Regions from separate parts of the Serratia sp. TSA_7 genome, predicted to be linked through region 4. Evidence: predicted binding sites of a transcription regulator. Region 4 holds the regulator's gene; each other region holds the start of a gene.
What was found. Region 4 encodes PurR, which represses purine synthesis genes. Its sites were predicted from a motif close to CANGCAAACGTTTGCNTG; they were not measured.
Positions count from the first base shown of each region.

Region 1: a site for PurR is predicted at 2,310-2,327, ahead of purM (phosphoribosylformylglycinamidine cyclo-ligase). Genes of this name have one in related genera too.
Region 2: a site for PurR is predicted at 2,676-2,693, ahead of glyA (serine hydroxymethyltransferase). Genes of this name have one in related genera too.
Region 3: a site for PurR is predicted at 1,834-1,851, ahead of purL (phosphoribosylformylglycinamidine synthase). Genes of this name have one in related genera too.

Region 1 is NZ_JBQZFU010000007.1:60,860-65,307, forward strand. Features, by position in the region: gene ACUTQW_RS19590 (GlsB/YeaQ/YmgE family stress response membrane protein) at 1-7, shown strand, start outside; gene uraA (uracil permease) at 57-1,346, opposite strand; gene upp (uracil phosphoribosyltransferase) at 1,530-2,156, opposite strand; gene purM (phosphoribosylformylglycinamidine cyclo-ligase) at 2,412-3,449, shown strand; gene purN (phosphoribosylglycinamide formyltransferase) at 3,449-4,087, shown strand; gene speG (spermidine N1-acetyltransferase) at 4,202-4,448, shown strand, end outside.
Region 2 is NZ_JBQZFU010000007.1:190,096-194,543, forward strand. Features, by position in the region: gene ACUTQW_RS20130 (3-phenylpropionate MFS transporter) at 1-1,147, opposite strand, end outside; gene glyA (serine hydroxymethyltransferase) at 1,303-2,556, opposite strand; gene hmpA (NO-inducible flavohemoprotein) at 2,931-4,121, shown strand; gene ACUTQW_RS20145 (c-type cytochrome) at 4,163-4,448, opposite strand, start outside.
Region 3 is NZ_JBQZFU010000007.1:214,622-219,069, forward strand. Features, by position in the region: gene purL (phosphoribosylformylglycinamidine synthase) at 1-1,741, opposite strand, end outside; gene mltF (membrane-bound lytic murein transglycosylase MltF) at 2,017-3,477, shown strand; gene tadA (tRNA adenosine(34) deaminase TadA) at 3,478-3,984, opposite strand; gene ACUTQW_RS20230 (hypothetical protein) at 4,168-4,448, shown strand, end outside.
Region 4 is NZ_JBQZFU010000001.1:816,117-820,564, reverse strand. Features, by position in the region: gene ACUTQW_RS04035 (Grx4 family monothiol glutaredoxin) at 1-297, opposite strand, end outside; gene ACUTQW_RS04030 (C40 family peptidase) at 712-1,530, shown strand; gene cydH (cytochrome bd-I oxidase subunit CydH) at 1,744-1,833, opposite strand; gene purR (HTH-type transcriptional repressor PurR) at 2,158-3,183, shown strand; gene punR (DNA-binding transcriptional activator PunR) at 3,180-4,124, opposite strand; gene punC (purine nucleoside transporter PunC) at 4,249-4,448, shown strand, end outside.

The sequences.
Region 1 (4,448 bases), on a different contig from region 4:
CAGTTAACGGATTGCGCATTAACGAAACGGGCAGCCCTTTGGCTGCCCATTTTTATTTATTTCCGTTGTGCCGATTCATCCGCTGCGTCGATCACCTCTTCTTCCTTGCGGTACAGGCTGATGACCTTGAACAGCAGGCTGAGGCCGATACCGACGATAGTCGCCAGCGCCATGCCCTTCAACTCCGCCGCGCCGATATGCACCTTGGCGCCGCTAACGCCGATAATCAGGATCACCGAAGTCAGGATCAGGTTCTGCGCCTTGTTGTAATCCACTTTGGATTCAATCAGCACGCGAATGCCGGAAGCCCCGATCACCCCATACAGCAGCAGTGAAACGCCGCCCATCACCGGTACGGGCACCGCCTGAATGGCCGCCGCCAGCTTGCCGACGCAGGAAAGCAGAATCGCCAGAATGGCCGCGCCGCCGATCACCCAGGTACTGTAAACCTTGGTGATGGCCATCACGCCGATATTCTCGCCGTAGGTGGTGTTCGGCGTTGAGCCGAAGAAACCGGAGATGACCGTCGAGATGCCGTTGGCAAACATCGAGCGATGCAGGCCCGGATCGCGGAGCAGGTCTTTCTTCACGATATTTGCGGTCACGACCAGGTGCCCAACATGTTCGGCGATCACCACCAGCGCCGCCGGCAAGATGGTGAAGATGGCGAACCATTCAAAACGCGGGGTGTAGAAGGTCGGCAGCGCAAACCAGTGCGCCTCGCGGATTGGCGTCAAATCCACCACGCCCATAAAGAACGCCAGCCCATACCCCACCAGCACGCCAATCAGGATCGGGATTATCGCCAGAAAACCGCGGAACAGCACAGAACCCAGGATGGTCACGCCCAATGTCACCAGTGATATGGTCACGGTAGTGGTATCCGCATTGGTGCCGTCGGCCGGCAGCAGGCCCGCCATGTTGGCCGCCACGCCCGCCAGTTCCAGGCCGATAACGGCAACAATCGCCCCCATCGCCGCCGGCGGGAATATCACATCCAGCCAGCCGGTACCGGCTTTTTTGACGATCAGCGCCACCAGGCAAAACAGCACGCCGCACATGATGAAACCGCCCAGCGCCACCTCATAACCCAGCGGCAACAGCAGCAGTACCGGTGAGATAAACGCAAAGCTGGAACCGAGATAGGCCGGGATCTTGCCCTTGCAGATAAACAGATACAGCAGCGTGCCGACGCCGTTGAACAGCAGCACCGTCGCCGGGTTGATCTTGAACAGGATGGGCACCAGCACGGTTGCGCCAAACATGGCGAAAAGATGCTGGAAGCTGAGCGGAATGGTCTGCAATAGCGGCGGGCGTTCGCTGACGCCAATGGCGCGACGGGTCATGGGGGCCTCTGAGTCGTTATCGGTTGTATAAGCTTCGTGATATATGCTCAATGGATTTCAAGTTACAGCCAGGCAGCAAGGGGAATAAGCCTCAGGAACTTATCCATGCCCGTAGCCAGCGACGCTGTCGCTTGAAAGACGAAGAGCATAAAAAAGCCGACTCATTAAAGTCGGCTAAATTTGTTACTTGGTACCAAATATCTTGTCGCCGGCATCACCCAGGCCCGGCACGATGTACCCTTTCTCGTTCAGACATTGGTCGATGGAGGCGGTGTACAATTCGACGTCCGGATGCGCTTTCTCCAGCGCGGCGATCCCTTCCGGCGCCGCAACCAGCACCAGCACCTTGATGCTGTTGCAGCCGGCTTTCTTCAGCAGATCGATAGTGGCGATCATCGAACCGCCGGTAGCCAGCATCGGGTCAACAACCAGCGCCAAACGCTCTTCGATATTGGACACCAGCTTCTGGAAATACGGCACCGGCTCCAGGGTTTCTTCGTCACGGTAAACGCCAACCACGCTGATACGCGCGCTCGGGACGTGCTCCAGCACCCCTTCCATCATGCCCAGACCTGCACGCAGGATCGGCACAACGGTAATTTTTTTCCCTTTAATCTGGTCTATTTCAACCGGCCCACACCAGCCTTCGATGGTGACTTTTTCCGTCTCCAGATCGGCGGTCGCTTCATAGGTCAGCAAACTACCCACTTCAGAAGCCAGCTCACGGAAGCGTTTGGTGCTGATGTCATGTTCACGCATCAGACCAAGCTTGTGTTTCACCAGCGGGTGTTTCACCTCAACGATCTTCATCATTTTTCTCCTATTAAGGTGGTTGACGGCCAAAAAAATCGCGGGATTATAACTCCTTTTACCGGCCGCGCCACCCACAATAGCCCGATCGGGATCAACTAAAGTTCGAATAACAGTATAGATGACGAAAAAACGGAGCTGGTTCACAAGCCACTCGCAAACGTTTGCCTGCGCTGTTAGAATTGCCGCGCCTTATTCCGGTATCAACGCCGGATGCACCGTATTCAAACCGCAAACCGTCGTGGGGATCGCGCAGTGACCGACAAAACCTCTCTCAGCTATAAAGACGCAGGTGTCGATATCGATGCTGGCAATGCATTGGTAGACCGCATCAAAGGTGTAGTTAAACAGACCCGCCGCCCGGAAGTGATGGGTGGTCTGGGCGGTTTTGGCGCCCTGTGTGCGTTGCCGCAGAAATACCGCGAGCCGATCCTGGTTTCCGGTACCGACGGCGTAGGCACCAAGCTGCGTCTGGCGATGGACCTGAAACGCCACGACACCATCGGCATCGATCTGGTCGCAATGTGTGTGAACGACCTGGTGGTACAGGGCGCTGAGCCGCTGTTCTTCCTGGATTACTTCGCCACCGGCAAACTGGACGTGGACACCGCGGCCAGCGTCATCACCGGTATCGCCGAAGGCTGCAAGCAGTCCGGCTGTGCGCTGGTGGGTGGTGAAACCGCCGAAATGCCGGGTATGTACCACGGCGAAGATTACGATGTGGCCGGCTTTTGCGTCGGCGTGGTCGAGAAATCCGAAATCATCGACGGCAGCAAAGTGCAGTCCGGTGACGCACTGATCGCACTGGGCGCTTCCGGCCCGCACTCCAACGGCTACTCGCTGGTGCGCAAAATCCTGGAAGTCAGCAATACCGATCCAACCACCACCGACCTGGAAGGTAAACCGCTGGCTGACCATCTGCTGGAGCCGACCAAGATTTACGTAAAATCGGTACTGGAACTGATCGAGAAAATCGACGTGCACGCCATCGCTCACCTGACCGGCGGCGGCTTCTGGGAAAATATCCCGCGCGTGCTGCCGGAAGGCATGCAGGCGGTGATCGACGAATCAAGCTGGCAGTGGCCGGCGGTATTCAGCTGGCTGCAGCAGGCCGGTAACGTCAGCCGCCACGAAATGTACCGCACCTTTAACTGTGGCGTGGGCATGGTAATCGCACTGCCGGAAGAATCCGTTGAACAAGCCATCGCATTGTTGACCGCAGCCGGTGAAAAAGCGTGGAAGATCGGTAAACTGACCGCATCTTCTGACGAACAACAAGTGGTCATCAACTGATGAAAAAGATCGTGGTGTTGGTCTCCGGCCAGGGGAGCAATCTCCAGGCACTGATTGACGCCTGCCAGCAGGGCCGGATTGCCGCCGATATTGTGGCGGTGTTCAGCAACAAGGCGCAGGCTTACGGCCTGCAACGCGCAGAAGCGGCAGGCATTGCCGCCCATGCGCTGGATGCCAAGGCCTTTGCCGACCGCGCAGCGTTTGACGCTGCGCTGGCAGACGCCATCGACCGGTATCAGCCGGATCTGGTGGTGCTGGCCGGCTATATGCGCATTCTCAGCCCGCAGTTCGTGCAGCGCTATGCAGGCCGCATGCTGAATATCCACCCTTCCCTGCTGCCGAAATACCCTGGGCTGCATACTCACCGCCAGGCCATCGACAACGGTGACAGCGAACACGGCACCTCGGTGCACTTCGTGACCGAACAGCTCGACGGCGGCCCGGTGATCCTGCAAGCCAAGGTACCGATTTTCCCCGGCGACGAGGAAGACGAGGTGGTTGAACGGGTGCAAACCCAGGAACACACCATTTACCCGCTGGTGGTGAACTGGTTTGCCGAAGGCCGCCTGGCGATGCGTGATAACGCCGCCTGGCTGGACGGCGAACGCCTGCCGGAACAAGGGCACGCAGCGGACTGATCGCTGTACTCTGAACACCGTCTAAACGGCGCCTTTCACGGCGTCGTTTTTTTTCGCCGCAATCAAGCCCCTGACGTTATACTTTGCACAATTTCACGACATAGAGGAACACACATGTCCAGCACTACCAGCGTCAGGCTACGTCCATTGGAACGGGATGATCTGGCGTTCGTCCATCAGATGGACAACAACGCCAGCGTGATGCGCTATTGGTTTGAAGAACCTTACGAAGCCTTTGTCGAGCTTTCCGATCTCTACGACAAACACATCCACGATCAGAGCGAACGGCGTTTTATCATCGCCCACGAAGGCGCCAAGGTCGGGCTGGTGGAACTGGTGGAGATCGACCACATCCACCGCC
Region 2 (4,448 bases), on a different contig from region 4:
GGTTGCCGCTGACCGCAACGGCCGGCGGGCGGATAAACAGCGCCGGCAACGCCACCGCCGCCATCACCCAGAATACCCCGCCCTGCAGATGTTCAAACAGGAAGCCGGCAATCACCGTCATAATCGCAATGCCGCCCCCCATCGCCAGCGCCGAGTAAATCGCCTGCAACCGGATCACCTCCGGCCCTTTGCGTGCAGCGATAAAACGCATCGCCGCCAGATGGCAAACGGTAAAGGTGCCGCAATGCAGGATCTGGATCACCAGCAGCCAACCCAGTTCGGTGCTGTAAGCCATCAGGCTCCAGCGCAGCACCCCGCAGCAGGCGGAAAGCAACAGCAGATTGCGCGCATTCCAGCGGCGGAACAGGACATTGCTGCTGGCGAAAATAATGACTTCCGCCACCACGCCCAGCGACCACAGATAACCAATCGTCGAAGCCGAGTAGCCGGCTTCCTGCCAGTAGATAGAGCCAAAGCTGTAATAGCCGGCATGCGCACCCTGCAACAACGTGACGCACAACAGGAAACGCCAGACCGGCCCTTCCTTGAGCATTTCGCGCAGTGAGCGGTCTGGCCCGCTTTGGGTACGCGTCTCCCCTTGCGGCATCACGCTCGGTTTCAGCATCATGCCCAGCAGCATCGCCAGCACGCTGGCGATCAGGCTATAGAGAATGGCGGTATGGCCCCAAACCGACACCATTTGCCCAGTCAGCGCAGAACCGATCACGAACGCCAGCGAGCCCCACAGCCTGACTCGACCGTAGTCCATGGTGATTTGTTTTTGCCAGGTGGCGGCCAACGCGTCGGTCAGCGGTACCAACGGCGAGAAGAACAGGTTGAAGCCGGCAATCACCAGCATCAGCCAACCCCAGCCGTTGCCGAAACAAAAACCGACGGCGAAGGCCAACGTCAGCAACGCCAGCAGGCGAAGTGCCGTCACCAGATGGGAAGGATCTTTAACCCGGGGAGCAATCAGCAAACTGCCGAGGAAACGCGCCACCAAACCGGCACCGAGCAACAGACCTATGGTTTCAGGCGCTATGCCTTCGCCTTTCAGCCAAACGCCCCAAAACGGTAAGAAGATGCCATAAGAAAAGAAGTAGGTGAAATAACTGAGAGCGAGCCAACGCGTTGATTGCAGAACCATGATCCCTCCGGTGTGTAGGCGATACTTTGACAGAGCTCACACTCACGAGCAACATTCATCCACGATCAAGGGGATAGAGTGCCAAGCAGTTCACAGTTTGCCGGTAACAGGCATAAAAAAACCCGCCGAAGCGGGTTTTTAAAGAGAAAGCAGAATTATGCGTAGACCGGCAGGCGGGCGCAGATATCCAGCACTTTCTTCTTGGTGCGTTCGATGGTGGCTTCATCGTTGATGTTGTCCAGCACGTCGCAGATCCAACCGGCCAACTCAGTCACTTCAGCGGTTTTGAAGCCGCGACGGGTCACAGCCGGCGTACCGATACGAATGCCAGAGGTAACGAACGGGCTCTTAGGATCGTTTGGCACGCTGTTTTTGTTCACGGTGATGTTGGCGCGGCCCAGGGCGGCGTCAGCTTCTTTACCGGTCAGGTTTTTGTCAACCAGGTCCAGCAGGAACAGGTGGTTATGAGTACCGCCGGAAACCACTTTGTAGCCGCGCTCCAGGAACACCTTCACCATCGCTTTGGCGTTATCGGCAACTTGCTGCTGGTAAACCTTGAATTCAGGCTCCATCGCTTCTTTCAGCGCCACCGCTTTACCGGCGATCACGTGCATCAGCGGGCCGCCCTGGCCGCCAGGGAATACGGCGGAGTTCAGCTTCTTGTACAGATCTTCATCACCGCCCTTCGCCAGGATCAGGCCGCCACGCGGGCCCGCCAGGGTTTTGTGGGTGGTGGTGGTAACGATGTGCGCGTGCGGAACCGGGTTCGGATAAACGCCGGCGGCGATCAGGCCCGCAACGTGCGCCATATCAACGAACAGGTAAGCGCCGATGCTGTCGGCGATTTCACGCATTTTTGCCCAGTCAACCAGACCGGAGAAGGCCGAGAAGCCGCCGATGATCATTTTTGGTTTGTGGGTCTGCGCTTGCTTGGCCAGATCGTCGTAGTCGATTTCGCCTTTGTCGTTGATGCCGTAAGGCACCACGTTGTACAGCTTGCCGGACAGGTTGACCGGCGAACCGTGGGTCAGGTGGCCACCGTGCGCCAGGTTCATGCCCAGAATGGTGTCGCCCGGCTGCAGCAGCGCGGTGTAGACGGCGAAGTTAGCCTGGGAGCCGGAGTGCGGCTGAACGTTGGCATAATCTGCGCCAAACAGCTCTTTAGCACGATCGATGGCCAGTTGCTCAACGATATCCACATATTCGCAGCCGCCGTAATAACGCTTGCCCGGATAGCCTTCAGCGTATTTGTTGGTCAACTGGGAACCCTGAGCCTGCATTACGCGCGGGCTGGTGTAGTTCTCAGACGCAATCAGTTCAATGTGCTCTTCCTGACGCACGACTTCTTGCTCCATTGCACGCCACAGTTCGGCATCGTAATCAGCAATGTTCATTTCACGCTTTAACATCCGGCATCTCCTGACTTAAATCGGCTAACTAAAAAATCACCAAATAACTACCCGGTTGGGTTCTGGGCAACAGTGTAAACTGTTTTCCCCTACTGAGGATAGGTCTTGACAGAGGTTTTTACGCAAACGATTGGCATAAGGCGCTGCAAGGCTTTGATCCTATATATCACGCCATCCGGCAACGGACTTTTACTCATGCTGAGGATGCGGTTTTTTCATGTTCTGTGAGCGAGATCGACGCTTAACAACGCCGCAACAAAAATAAGGGTATTTACAGCCCCGGCGGAAATCGCTAGTATTTGCGCAAACATAAAGATGCATTTAATATGCAACTTTTTAAATATACCAATAATTGAAGCCAAAGGAGCGCTACCATGCTGGATAGCCAAACCATCGCCACCGTAAAATCCACAATCCCCTTGCTGGCCGCGACCGGGCCTAAACTGACCGCCCATTTCTACGATCGCATGTTCGAACACAATCCTGAGTTGAAAGATGTTTTCAACATGAATAACCAGCGCAACGGCGATCAACGCCAGGCGTTGTTCGATGCGATCTGCGCCTATGCCGCCAATATCGAAAATCTGGCGGCGTTGCTGCCGGCGGTAGAGCGTATTGCCCAAAAGCACACCAGCCTGAATATCCAGCCAGAGCAGTATCAAATTGTCGGCGGCCACCTGTTGGCGACGCTGGACGAAATGTTCAGCCCAGGCCAGGAAGTGCTGGATGCCTGGGGCAAGGCCTACGGCGTATTGGCGAACGTATTCATCCAGCGTGAAGGCCAGATTTATCAGGAAAGTGAAGACGCGAATGGCGGCTGGCGCGAACGGCGCGCTTTCCGCATTGTCAAAAAGCAGCCGCAAAGCGACGTGATTTGCAGCTTCGTGCTGGCGCCGGTGGACGGTGGCCGCGTGATTGACTTCAAGCCGGGGCAATATCTGGCGGTCTATATCAATCACGACAGCATGGAAAATCAGGAAATCCGCCAATACTCACTGACCACTGCGCCTAACGGCGAATACTACCGCATCGCGGTGAAGCGTGAAGATCAAGGTAAGGTCTCGAATTTCCTGCATCAGCAGGCCAAAGAGGGCGATGTACTTTATCTGGCGCCGCCGCACGGGGATTTCTTCCTTGACGTGCAGCCAACCACCCCGGTAGCCCTGATCTCCGCCGGCGTAGGCCAAACGCCCATGCTCGGTATGCTCAATACCCTGCACGACAGCCAACATCAGGCGAACGTGCACTGGTTGCACGCAGCGGAAAACGGCAGCGTTCACGCCTTCGCAGATGAAGTGGCGGATATCGCCGGCCGCATGCCAAACCTGAGCAGTCACGTCTGGTACCGCGAGCCGGGCACCGACGACGTGGAAGGCCGCGATTATCAGAGCCGCGGGTTGATGAACCTCAGCGCACTGCGCGAAACGCTCGGCGAGCCACAGATGCATTACTACTTCTGCGGCCCGGTGCCGTTTATGCAGCATGTCGGCAAACAACTGCTGGAAATGGGCGTGAACGCCGAGAACATCCATTACGAATGCTTCGGCCCGCATAAGGTACTGTAATCAAACGGGGCGCGGTCTGTGAACAGCACCGCGCCCCGCCGTTATTTCTCCGCCAGCTTACGCGCCTCCTGCACCTGCTGCGCCGTTACCACCCCAGCCTGATTGCCCCAACTTCCGCGTAAGTAACTCATCAGATCGGCTGCCTGCCGGTCATTCAATGCCCAGCCGTAACCTGGCATGGCGATCGCGGTAGCCTGTTGAGTGATCGGCGTTTGCGCCCCTTCCAACAAGACTCGCAGCGCCGTCAGCGGATTGTCCGCCGTCACCGTCGCGTTGCCCGCCAATGCCGGAATGGTGTTGTCACTGCCCTCGCCTTTATTGCCGTGG
Region 3 (4,448 bases), on a different contig from region 4:
TGGCTTCGCCGATCACCGCATAAGGTGCGCGCTCACGGCGGCAAATTTCGTCAAACTGCGCCATCTGCGCCGGCGCAATCGCCATCACATAGCGTTCCTGCGATTCGTTGCACCACACTTCCAGCGGGCTCATGCCCGGCTCGTCGTTAAGGATGTCGCGCAGTTCGAAACGGCCACCGCGGCCACCGTCGCTGACCAGTTCCGGCATGGCGTTAGACAAGCCGCCGGCGCCTACGTCGTGGATAAACAGAATCGGGTTTTGTTCGCCCAACTGCCAGCAGCGGTCGATCACTTCCTGACAGCGGCGTTCCATTTCCGGGTTGTCGCGTTGTACCGAGGCGAAATCCAGATCGGCATCGGACTGACCGGACGCCATGGAAGAAGCCGCACCGCCGCCCAGGCCGATATTCATCGCCGGGCCGCCGAGCACCACCAGCTTGGCGCCCACGGTGATTTCGCCCTTCTGCACGTGATCGGCGCGGATGTTGCCGATACCGCCCGCCAGCATGATGGGCTTGTGGTAGCCGCGCAGTTCGACGCCGTTGTGGCTGTTGACCTGCTCTTCATAGGTACGGAAATAGCCGACCAGCGCAGGACGGCCGAATTCGTTGTTGAACGCCGCGCCGCCCAATGGGCCTTCGGTCATGATATCCAGTGCGGTCACGATGCGATCCGGTTTGCCGAAGTCCTGTTCCCACGGCTGTTCGAAACCGGGAATACGCAGGTTGGAAACCGAGAAGCCCACCAGACCCGCCTTGGGCTTGGCCCCGCGGCCGGTGGCGCCTTCGTCGCGGATCTCGCCGCCGGAACCGGTAGCGGCACCCGGCCATGGGGAGATCGCCGTCGGGTGGTTATGGGTTTCCACCTTCATCAGGATATGCGCGTCTTCCTGATGGTAGTCATACTGGCCGTTTTCCGGCGCAGCAAAGAAACGGCCAACCTGAGAGCCTTCCATGACCGCCGCGTTGTCTTTATAAGCAGAGAGTACGTAATCCGGCGTCTGCTCGAAGGTGTTTTTGATCATTTTGAACAGCGACTTAGGTTGCTGTTCGCCGTCGATGATCCAGTCGGCGTTGAAAATCTTGTGGCGGCAGTGCTCGGAGTTGGCCTGCGCGAACATATAGAGTTCGATATCCGTCGGGTTGCGCCCCAGACCGGTAAAGGCATTCAGCAGATAGTCGATTTCATCCTGCGCCAGCGCCAGCCCCAGCTTGAGGTTGGCCTGTTCCAGCGCGCTGCGACCTTCGCCCAGCACGTCCACCGCCTGGTACGGCGCCGGCTGATGCTGAGCAAAAAGCTGTTCTGCCTGCTGCAGTTCGCCGAATACCGTTTCCATCATGCGATCGTGCAGCAACGCGGCAAGCTGTTGCCACTGCGCTTCGGTCAGCGTCGGCGCCTTGACGTAAAACGCCAGGCCGCGCTCCAGCCGCACCACTTGCTTCAAACCGCAGTTGTGGGCGATATCGCTGGCTTTGGAAGACCAGGGGGAAATGGTACCCGGACGCGGCGTCACCAACAGCAGGCGGCCTTCAGGGGCATGTTCGGCGAGAGAGGGGCCGTACTTGAGCAGGCGCGTGAGCTTGCCATGTTCTTCGGCACTCAGCGGTGCATTAACATCGGCAAAGTGGACGTATTCGGCGTAGATATCACTGACCGGAAGTTGAGCGTCCTGACAGCGGGACAGCAGTTTGGTAATACGAAAAGCCGACAAAGCGGGCGAACCACGCAGTATTTCCATAATCAAAGTTCTCTCGTCTTCGAAGCAACTGACTTCAGCACTTCTTTGGGCGCAACAGGGGAAAACGCGCGCCATTATAGAGAATCTACGCCGCCGACGAAACCGTTTGCGCAGCTATTATTGATAAAAGCTGTTCGCCCCCTCGAATTGTCATAACGTGTCAATAAAGTTGCACGCTGGCGTTTTGTTGCGCAAAATGCTCCCGCACTGGTGATTTAACCATAAGAAAAGACTGACCATAGGTCACCGGCGCACCCGTGCCACCACTGGATAACTATTTGAAACGCCTAAAAATAAACTACATTCTCATCGGTGTTGTTACCTTGCTTCTGGCGCTCGCCCTGTGGCCCAATATTGCCTGGCGCGGCGGCCAGGGTGGGCAGCTCGAAGAGATCAAATCCCGTCGCGAGCTGCGTATCAGTACGCTGAACACGCCTCTAACCTATTTCACCACCAAGCAGGGGCCGGGTGGGCTCGACTACGAGCTGGCGAAACGCTTCGCCAATTACCTGGGCGTGAAGCTGGTGGTGATCCCGCACAACAATATCAATGACCTGTTTGACGATCTGGACGATGACGACGCCGATCTGCTGGCCGCCGGCCTGATCTACAACCAGGATCGCCTCAGCCGCGCACGCACCGGCCCGGCCTATTATTCCGTTTCCCAGCAGTTGGTCTATCGTCTGGGCACCCCACGGCCAAAAACCTTTGCCGATATTAAAGGCAAGCTGGCGGTCGCTTCCGGTTCCGCGCACGTCAGCACGCTGAAACAGCTTAAGCAAAGTAAATTCCCGGACCTCAGTTGGGAAGCCTCCAGCGATCTGACTTCAAAAGAGCTGCTGGAACAGGTGGCCGACGGCAAACTGGACTATACCCTGGGCGACTCTGTGACTATCGCCCTGCTTCAGCGCATCCACCCGCAACTGGCGGTTGCGTTCGACGTCACCGATGAAGAGCCGGTCACCTGGTATCTGAAACGCGGCAACGACGATAGCCTGTATGCGGCGATGCTGGATTTCTATAGCCAGATGGTGGACGACGGCACGCTGGCGCGGCTGGAAGAGAAGTATCTCGGCCACGTCGGCAGTTTCGATTACGTCGATACCAGAACCTTCCTGTCGGCCATCGACTCGGTGCTGCCGACCTTCCGCTCGCTGTTTGAAAAATACGCCAATGAGATCGACTGGAAATTGCTGGCGGCCATCGCCTATCAGGAATCGCACTGGAACCCGCAGGCAACTTCGCCCACCGGCGTGCGCGGCCTGATGATGCTGACGCGGGCCACCGCCGACGGCCTGGGGGTCAACGATCGTCTGGATCCCGAGGAAAGCATTCAGGGCGGCGCACTTTACCTGCAGAGGTTAATGGCCAAGGTGCCCGACAGCGTGCCGGAAGACGAACGCATCTGGTTCTCGCTGGCGGCGTACAACATGGGCTGGGGCCATATGCTCGACGCCCGCAAGCTGACCAAAATGCAAAAAGGCAACCCGGACAGTTGGGTGGACGTCAAACAGCGCCTGCCGATGCTCAGCCAAAAACGTTATTACCCGCAGCTGACCTACGGCTATGCGCGCGGACGCGAAGCTTATAACTACGTGGAAAACATTCGCCGCTATCAGGTCAGCCTGGTCGGCTATCTGCAAGAAAAAGAGAGGAAGGCGGCGCAGGAAGCGGCCGAACAGGAAGCGCTGGGGAAAGGCTATCCGGTCGTTATGCCGGAACTGGCGCTTAACCACTAATTACTCCGGCTTATCCGCCGCACGTTGCGCCAGCTTAAGCGCTTTTTTCTGCTCGCGGCGCAGGCGGAAAAAGTTGCTCAGCGTCGCGGCGCATTCGTCCGCCAGCACGCCTGAAGCGATCTCTACCTGATGGTTCATGCCGGGATGGCGCAAAATATCCACCAGCGACCCTGCCGCACCGGTTTTCACATCGGCCGCGCCGTACACCAGCCGACGAATGCGGCTGTGAACCATTGCGCCGGCGCACATCACGCACGGCTCCAGGGTGACATACAACGTGGCGTTCAACAGGCGATAGTTCTGTAACACCGCTCCGCCCTGCCGCAGCGCCATGATCTCCGCATGCGCGGTGGGATCGTGGCGGCCAATCGGCCGGTTCCAGCCTTCGCCAATCACCTGATTGTCCAGCACCAGCAGCGCACCCACCGGCACCTCGCCCTCTTCCTGAGCACGCTGGGCAAGCAGCAACGCCTGGCGCATCCAGTATTCATCGTTATATTCAGTCATCGCATAATTCCTCGTGCGCTTTTGCGGCGGGCATTATACACAGTAGGTGCGCTGCATGCTGCGCCCGCGTTAACCGGGGTGAATATATTCTCCCCTGCCGGCCGGGTGCGGAGCCGAGCGCTGCGGCTTGAAATGCAACGGGTATATACTGAACGAATAGCGATGTTATCAGGGATAAGAAACATGAAATTCAGCAAGAAGAACGCCGCCGTGGTACGCAAAGCCCTGAACGGCTGGGTCGGCGAAGGCGCGCTGACGGTGCAACAGCAAGAGCTGTTGTTGCAGCATGTGGAAGTACAGCCTTTCGACTGGCGGCGGCTGGCGCGTTATGCGTTTCTCGCCGCACTGGCCTCGCTGGTCATTGCCATCACCAGCCTGTTCGCCGACAGCGATCTGTTGGACTGGCTGAGCGGCTTGTTCCGCTTCGATGCCCCGGTTCGCATGGCGATGGCCGGCATACTAGC
Region 4 (4,448 bases):
GATCAGCTGTTGCAGTTCGCCGCGCTGATACATTTCGATAATGATATCACAGCCGCCTACCAGCTCACCGTCTACCCACAGCTGCGGGAAAGTCGGCCAGTTGGCGTACTTCGGCAACTCGGAGCGGATGTCCGGATTCTGCAGAATATCAACGTAGGCAAAGCGTTCGCCACAAGCAGACAGCGCCTGCACTGCTTGCGCAGAGAAACCGCAGTTTGGCAATTTCGGTGAACCTTTCATGTACAGCAGAATTGGGTTCTCACCGATCTGCTGCTGAATTTTTTCAATCGTCGTCATTTATTGCTTCCTCAAGCCACATCTCATGGCCACAACATGCATCACACTGGCTATTGTAGCGGCTGGAACAGTCGCAAGAAAACGCCATCTTTTGCAAGGGTATTCCCCGTTGCCAATCGCATCTCACCGGCAAAGGCCGTTCCGGTTAAAACATACGCTCAGAATAACATTTTTAATCCGACCATTTCACTAATATATTTTTCCGCCACTCGGTATCCTTTAATAATTCCGACAGCGGAGAAAGGTGATTTTTTATACATCAACGGATTGATTTTTCAACAAAAAAAATGCTGTTAACGTTTTCTCACAATATGGATTATCATTTATGAGTTCTTCGCTGTTTTATATGGCGAAATTGGGGAATACTGTCATTCTTTCGATATCTGTTCCGGGGCCAAGGTTGGTAACGTCGACATGCGTTTAATTCTTACGCTTTTTGTGCTGTTGTTTACACAGCTATTCTTAAATCTGGCGCACGCTGCGCCACAGGCGCGTATTGCCGCCGAGCAGCGCAAAAGCCACGTTAATGAAGCCCGGCCGGATGACCGCAAGAAAAAGAAAGCGGCAAAGGCCAGCAAAAAAGTGAAAGTCACTGCTCCGCCAAAAACAGCCAAGGTTTCCAAAACCAAAACAGAAAAAACCGCTAAAAAGATCGTCAGCGCAAAATCGAAACACCAAACCCAGAAAATAGCCAAAATCAAAGTGACCCCACCGAAAAAGGGTTACAAAAAAGGCTATGGCCGTCACCGGGAACCCGGCATGGCCACCGCCAAATTGGCTCGCGACGAAAAACCGCTGAAACTCAGCCCGGCGCACAAAAAGCGCTATCAGCACGCCAAGCAAACCGCGATGGCCAAGCTGATGGATCAAATGGGCAAACCTTATCGCTGGGGCGGCACTTCGCCAAGAACCGGTTTTGACTGTAGCGGACTGATTTATTACGCCTATAAAGACGTAGTGAAAATCAAGATGCCGCGTACTGCCAACGAGATGTATCACCTGCGCGACGCGGCGCCGATCAAGAAAAACGAGCTGGAAAGCGGTGACCTGGTGTTCTTCCGCATCAACAACCGCGGCGTGGCCGATCACGTCGGCGTCTATCTGGGCAACGGCAAATTCATTCAGTCACCGCGTACCGGTGAGGAAATCCGTATCAGCCAGTTGGACAACGACTACTGGCAAAACCACTACATTGGCGCCCGCCGTGTGGTAACACCGAAAACCATTCGATAATCGCCTCCGCGGCTGGCCCCCCAGCCGCACGCCTCACCGCCTACCGCAAGCGTTCTGATCTTAGGCCTTTTCGTCGCTCTCAGACCACGGTTTCGCGAAGCCGCATGGAAAACATCCGGCAGTGGGTGAACGGAGCACTTGTGGAAAAATCTGACGTAGCGGTGGGAAAATGCGAACAAGCGCAGTGAACTGCGCCTGTGTGACAACCGGGGATCAGTTCAACGCCGCGGTGAAGCTAAAAGCAATAATAACGGCCAGCGCACACACAGTGGTGAACAGTGACATTTTCAGATCGGTATCCATTACAACTCCTTTTCAGACGGGTTATCCCAAGGATAAAAGGCACACAATTAATGCGTCAAACCATTTTCCCACAGTTAGACAATAAAATCTTGTTATCATTTCCCGGTTTATAATACTGATTACCTCTTCCACTTTGGCTCAATATGGGACAAAATTCGCAGTTCACAACTGCGTACCGGCAAAAATGCCCCTCCTGACCAAACGCTGACGACTTCAATACACTAAAAACTCAGCTTCGCTTATTTGGAAGAAGGATCTACGCAGGCAAACGATTAACATCACACTTACATGCTGCAACATGTGAGTTCAGGAGTCATTCTTTACATGGCAACGATTAAAGATGTGGCCAAACGCGCTGGCGTTTCCACCACCACCGTTTCGCACGTCATCAATAAGACTCGTTTCGTCGCCGAAGAGACTAAAGCGGCCGTTGCGGCCGCGATCAAAGAGCTGCACTATTCTCCCAGCGCCGTGGCGCGCAGCCTGAAAGTCAATCACACCAAATCTATCGGTCTGCTGGCTACCTCCAGCGAAGCGCCCTATTTCGCCGAAGTGATCGAGGCGGTGGAAAACAGCTGCTACAGCAAAGGCTATACGCTGATCCTGTGTAACTCGCACAATAACCTCGACAAGCAACGCGCTTATCTGGCGATGCTGGCGCAAAAACGCGTCGATGGCCTGCTGGTGATGTGCTCTGAATACCCGGATCAATTGCTGGGGATGTTGGAAGATTACCGTAACATCCCAATGGTGGTCATGGACTGGGGCGCAGCACGCGGTGATTTTACCGATACCATTATCGACAACGCCTTCGAAGGCGGTTATCTGGCCGGCCGCTATCTGATCGAGCGTGGCCACCGTGAGATTGGCGCCATTCCGGGCCAATTAGCGCGCAACACCGGCGGCGGCCGCCATCAGGGCTTTTTAAAAGCCATGGAAGAAGCCAATATCGAGGTGCGCGACGAGTGGATTGTACAAGGTGACTTCGAACCGGAATCCGGCTACAAGGCCATGCACCAGATATTATCGCAGAAACAGCGCCCAACGGCGGTATTCTGCGGCGGCGACATCATGGCAATGGGCGCTATTTGCGCCGCTGATGAGCTGGGGTTGCGCGTACCGCAGGATATTTCCGTTATTGGTTACGATAATGTGCGCAACGCCCGCTATTTCACGCCGGCACTGACGACCATCCATCAGCCCAAAGAGCGTTTGGGCGAGATGGCGTTCACCATGCTGCTGGATCGCATCATCAGCAAGCGTGAAGAATCGCAAGTCATTGAAGTACATCCGAAGCTGGTTGAACGCCGCTCGGTCGCCGACGGCCCCTTCATCGATTACCGCCGCTAGTCGCCTGCGCCGGGAGCCAAAGCGGCTTCCGGCGTCACTTCGCTTAACCATTCCTGATTCAAGGTTTCGCTGTCCCCCAGGTAATCCAGCAGCCAGGCCATCGCCGGCGATGGGGTATTCTGCTGCCAGGTCAGGCAACATGGGCTGGCGGGAAATGGCTGTTGCAGTTGCAGCGCCACCAATTCACCACGCTGTACCAACGGCAATACCTGATGCGCAGGCATCATGCCGACGCACAATCCGGCGCACAGGCAATCCACCGCAGAGGCCCAATCCGGCACCACCAGCCGCCGTTGATTGTCCAGCGTCCAGGTGACCCGCTTGGGCAGATTGCGTGACGTATCCTCCAGACACAGCGAAGGGAAAGGCCGGAGCTGATCATCTTTCAGCAGGCCATCCAACCCCGCCAAGGGATGCTGGGGGCTGGCGACACACAACCAACGCATGTCGCCCATGTCGCGAAAGGCGAAACCGCCGCCAACCGGCACCGCCCGCGTAGCGCCGATCGCCATATCGGCACGCCCGTCCACCAGCGCATCCCATACGCCGTTAAACACTTCGGGTTGGACCAACAGCTCGACATCGGGGAATTGACGGTAAAAATCCAGCACCAGCTGACGGCAGCGCTGCGGTTTGACGATGATATCCACCGCAATTTTTAATTGGCCACGCCAACCATTGGCCACCTGCTGGCACTGCCTGCGAGTGTCGAGCATTTTTTTGATGACACCGCGCGCTTCCTGAATAAACAGCGTGCCGGCCGGCGTCAGTTCTACATCGCGATGACGCCGTTCAAATAGCGGTACCGCCAACCATTGTTCCAGTTGCCGCACAGTATAGCTAACCGCCGAAGGTACCCGGTGCAGTTCCTGCGCCGCCGCGCTGAAGCTGCCGGTGCGGGCGACCGCGTCCACGACATCAAGCGAATATTCAGACCACATGATTTTTGCCTTCAATTTTTTTAACAGCACTTCGCAAATATTACCGTTTCACAAGCAGAGATCCAGCCGGATACACTTGCCGGCGCTAAAAACCTGCGACAATAAAATATTAATGAGAAATACCATGCGAAATTCCTTTGGTTTTATGTTCTATCTTGCCGGCCTGAGCATGCTGGGTTACCTGGCCACCGACATGTATCTGCCCGCCTTTGGCGCTATGCAGCAAGATCTGCAAATTTCCGCCGGCGCAATCAGCGCCAGCCTTAGCATTTTCCTGGCCGGATTTGCCTTTGCTCAACTGCTCTGGGGACCGCTCTCCGATAA